DNA from 2 places in the Paenibacillus sp. 7523-1 genome. Region 2 is predicted to be linked to the other one. Evidence: predicted binding sites of a transcription regulator. Region 2 holds the regulator's gene; the other holds the start of a gene.
The links. The regulator CtsR, encoded in region 2, represses protease genes until heat stress. The targets are predictions, from matches to a motif close to ATGGTCAATAAAGGTCAAACA.
Positions count from the first base shown of each region.

Region 1: the regulator CtsR is predicted to act here: its motif matches at 1,068-1,088, upstream of clpP (ATP-dependent Clp endopeptidase proteolytic subunit ClpP).

Region 1 covers NZ_NPBR01000029.1:117,173-119,378, reverse strand. Annotated here, with positions in the region: gene CHH60_RS27160 (PdaC/SigV domain-containing protein) at 1-255, shown strand, start outside; gene clpP (ATP-dependent Clp endopeptidase proteolytic subunit ClpP) at 383-979, opposite strand; tRNA gene CHH60_RS27150 (tRNA-Arg) at 1,156-1,230, opposite strand; gene CHH60_RS27145 (sugar-binding transcriptional regulator) at 1,672-2,206, shown strand, end outside.
Region 2 covers NZ_NPBR01000033.1:59,071-61,276, forward strand. Annotated here, with positions in the region: gene CHH60_RS28950 (protein arginine kinase) at 1-532, opposite strand, end outside; gene CHH60_RS28955 (UvrB/UvrC motif-containing protein) at 561-1,079, opposite strand; gene CHH60_RS28960 (CtsR family transcriptional regulator) at 1,112-1,573, opposite strand; gene CHH60_RS28965 (GNAT family N-acetyltransferase) at 2,060-2,206, opposite strand, start outside.

The sequences.
Region 1 (2,206 bases), on a different contig from region 2:
CAAAACAACAAGACGATGCGCGATACACTTGGCAAAAAAGTTGGTGAACAGCTTAAAGCTCGCGGTGGTTACCTGGACGGCTATAAAGGGCTGAACAAGGATCAGGACTTCTATGTAACACCTACAGGGGTAGTTGTCTTCTTCCAACTGTACGAATACACTGCTTATGCAGAAGGTTTCCCGGAATTCCCGTTTACGTACAAAGAGTTGCTCCCTAAAGGTACACAGCCATTCAGTGGACTTGCAGCAAAGTAATTATTCGATATCATTCTTAAAAAAAAGAGCGCCCCTCGTCATGTTGATGACAAGGGGCGCTTCTTTGTAGTAGGAACAGGTCAATCAGATTGGCCTGTTCCTATCTTCAATATACAGTTACCTCGGCTTATACGCCTTGGGAGCCAACGTTTTCGATGACTTTATCAATGATACCGTAATCGGCAGCTTCAGCAGCACTCATGAAGTAGTCACGGTCTGTATCTTTCTCGATGCGCTCCAGTGGTTGACCTGTGCGCTCAGCGATGATGCGGTTCAAGGTATCACGCATTTTCAGAATGCGGCGGGCACGGATTTCGATATCCGAAGCCTGACCTTGTGCGCCGCCCAGCGGCTGGTGAATCATGATCTCACTATTAGGCAGTGCAAAACGTTTGCCTTTTGCACCTGCATTGAGCAAGAAAGCGCCCATGGAAGCAGCCATACCTACACAGATCGTAGATACATCAGGTTTGATAAATTGCATTGTATCGTAAATGGCCATACCGGCTGTAATGGATCCGCCTGGGCTGTTGATGTATAGATGAATGTCTTTCTCCGGATCTTCCGCAGCGAGGAACAACATCTGTGCCATGATGGCATTCGCAACAACGTCATTTACATCGCTGCCTAGAAAGATAATACGATCCTTCAGCAATCTGGAATAGATGTCATAGGCGCGCTCACCGCGGTTGCTCTGTTCAACGACCATAGGAATATAACTCACGTGAAAAACCTCCTCGGAAATGTACATGGAATAGTGTATCTATTTAAACTGTTACCGTATTACCCACATCATAAACAATTTCAAACAAAAAGTCAAAGAAAGTCAAACTAACTTTGAAAAAAAAGAAACCTTTACGGTTCCATTGGTTAAAAGGGGTATGAGTTGCTAATCAAGAATGGCGCGCCCGCCAAGAATCGAACTTGGATCTCAGGCTTCGGAGGCCTACGTCATATCCATTGGACCACGGGCGCACGTTGATGTGACAGCAATAATGATTATAGCTCATGGGATTCTGAAATGCAAGAGATATGATCAAGCTTATGGTTTGGATTGACCTGAAATTGATCATGATGATGAAGAATGGATAAAGAGAGCATTTAAGTAAATGCTAAGAGAAGTTTTGGACAGGTTGCATGAAGCGCGATCCTGGAGTCAATAGAAGCGATATATAGATGAGAATTTTGGTTTTCTTCTATATATGGTATGAATGTGGGTGCACTTTCCGGTGGAAGTTGGAGATTGTGAAAATAAGCGCGTACAATGGCCCGAAACGTTGTGAAATAAGGCTTTTGAAACACTTGCATGTCACGTCAGTTTTAGGTAGAATAGACGTGGGACTTAAAAAGTTAACCCGGGACATTTTAGGGCCATGAAAGAGAGCTTGGAACGAGAAGCTTGCGGGAGTGGAAAGCATGCGAACGATTTTAGAAGTGCAAAAGCAGCTTCTGCCTGATCTCATGGATGTCTTGAAAAAGAGGTATACGATTCTGCACCAGATCATGTTATCGGATGTGATCGGGAGAAGGACGTTAGCCAATTCCATGCAGATGACCGAGCGGGTTCTGAGGGCTGAGACCGATTTGTTAAAGGCTCAGGGACTTATTGAAATTGACAGTGCAGGGATGAAGATCAGTGAGGCAGGGCATGATTTGCTGCAGCAGTTAGAGCCAGTAGCCAAAGAGCTGTTCGGATTATCCGAGCTGGAAGAACGCATCAAGCAAGCCTACGGTCTGCAAAAGGTAGTTGTCGTTCCCGGCGATTCGGACATTTCTCCATTTGCCAAACGGGAACTGGGTAAGGCTGGAGCGAAGGCTCTTAGTCAAGTAATGAATGATAACGACGTTGTTGCCGTTACAGGCGGATCAACAACGGCAGGAGTAGCAGAGCAGCTGACTCCGCCAACATCACTTAAAGGTGTCTGGTTCGTACCGGCACGCGGCGGTTTGG
Region 2 (2,206 bases):
CTCTTACACCTGTACCTACATTGGTAGGACAGCTGGTCAGGTATCCTCTGCGGTCATCAAAAGCATAATCCACATGCGCTTCAAAAGCATCGTCTATGGCGGAAGCTTTCTCCCAGGCTTCTTTCACCTGGAACCCCGGATAGAGGCATTGGATACGAAGGTGATCTTCTTCGTTAATCATGATACTGACGGATTCATCCTCGCTGAGAATCACCGCACCATTCCTGGACTCATTGGCAAGACTAGGGCTGATCAAATGCTTCTCCACCAGTACCCGTTTATCGAGATCATCGATATCCATCAGATCCAATGTGTGGAAATCTCCAAAGGCATGAACGTCATCATATTGAAGTACTTCGCTCAGCTTATTCAGCACTTCTTCCGATTGCTCATGGGAAGCAAGCATTGGAAATGGGTAATGCTGAAGATTACGTGCGATCCGGACACGGCTGCTAATGACGATTTCGGAATCAGCCGCTTCACTGCGCATCCAGTCGCTGAGCGCCTTCTCTGTAAAGCGCAGATTAGGCATTACGCGTCCCTCCTACTCATGACAAACTCTACTCCTGAGCTATTTCTTTTTCAAGTTCCCTGATCTGGTCACGGATTTGAGCTGCCTCTTCAAATTCCTCCTGGGCGATACTCTCCTGAAGATCGCGTTTCAGGTCGGCAATTTGCCGCTTCACTTTAATGCGACCACCAGCTCGTGCAGGCACTTTGCCAACATGAGTTGTACTGCCATGGACCCTTTTAAAGAGCGGATCCAGACGACTGTCAAAATATTTATAACAAGAACTGCAGCCGAATCTGCCTATTTTGCTAAACTGTGAGTAAGTCATGCCGCACTCTTCACAGCGAAGAGTCTGAGCAGGGGGAGCCCCGGCATTTCCATTCTTAGGTTCGAAATCAAGCAACCCGGACAACAGATTGTGAATGGAAAATCCATTCGATGTTCCCGGAATCATTTCTCCCTTTTCACGGGCACATGACTCACAAATATGGAATTCCGTCTTTTCTCCATTCACGATTTTGGTGAAATGAAGAGTTGCCGGACGTTTGTCGCATTCTTGGCACAGCATTTAGGATGTACCTCCTTGATCCCGATAGGTTTTCATTTACCGAGCAAAGATATTAACATCGCCTTTAACATTCTGGCACGAATTTGATCCCGGTAAGGAAGTTTGACCAATAAAATTTCTCTTGATACAGCTGCACGCATCAACCCGGCTTCCCTTTTACTTAGGAAACGTGCTTCTTCCAGTTGATAAATCAAGCCTTCGGCAGCTGTCTGTCCAATCTCATCCCCGATGCTATGGTGCAGATGATTATGCAAAGCTGAGTGGGCCGGCAATTCGATCCGCTGTATACGGACATAACCGCCACCACCACGTTTACTCTCGACCAAATATCCCTTTTCAAGAGTAAAGCGTGTGCTTATTACGTAGTTGATCTGGGATGGTACGCATGAGAATTGATCTGCAAGATCATTGCGCTGAATTTCAACCATTCCTTCGGGACTTTCATGCAAAATACTCTTCAGATATTGTTCGATAATATCAGAGATATTACGCATCCACTCATCCTCCACTGTCTGAAACGTTAAGTCAATAAGGACCCACACGCCCCCACAGAGTACACCTTCTCAACCCATTTAACCAAACGGGGAAACGACGAATCTTGATTTCCGTTGGCTTATTCGGGAGAGCAAGGACGCACGAAGGTCCTCTTGGTACTACTTCTTTCCGATGATACCCATCGTTCATAAAATGTGTCTCATCACCGGAATGTAGAAAGAAAGCTACGTAAGTATTTAACCTTCAGTTGACTTTGACTTTCTTTGACTTTATATACATTATAGCATATTTTGTGGTTTTGCCAAGTGGGGTCACTATTCATTTTTTACGATTTTACACGAAATATTCCCCGGACACAAAAAAACCTCTCCAAAAAAGCCGGAGAAGTTCATCTGTCTCACTGTAGCACTGTTTTTCTATTAATATGAAAAGGGAAGGCTCCTAGATGAATTGACTTTGGATATACTCATAAACCATTTGAAAAATCAGAAAAAATCCATCAGGTAGGTTTGGCGAACAGGTATCGCTTTTTCCAAAGCCTGAATATCCTCTTCCGAGCCTTGAATCCTATCGATTCGGGCCATCTCAGCGGGTCTGCGATACCCCATCAACACTGCCGTGAGCGATTGGAT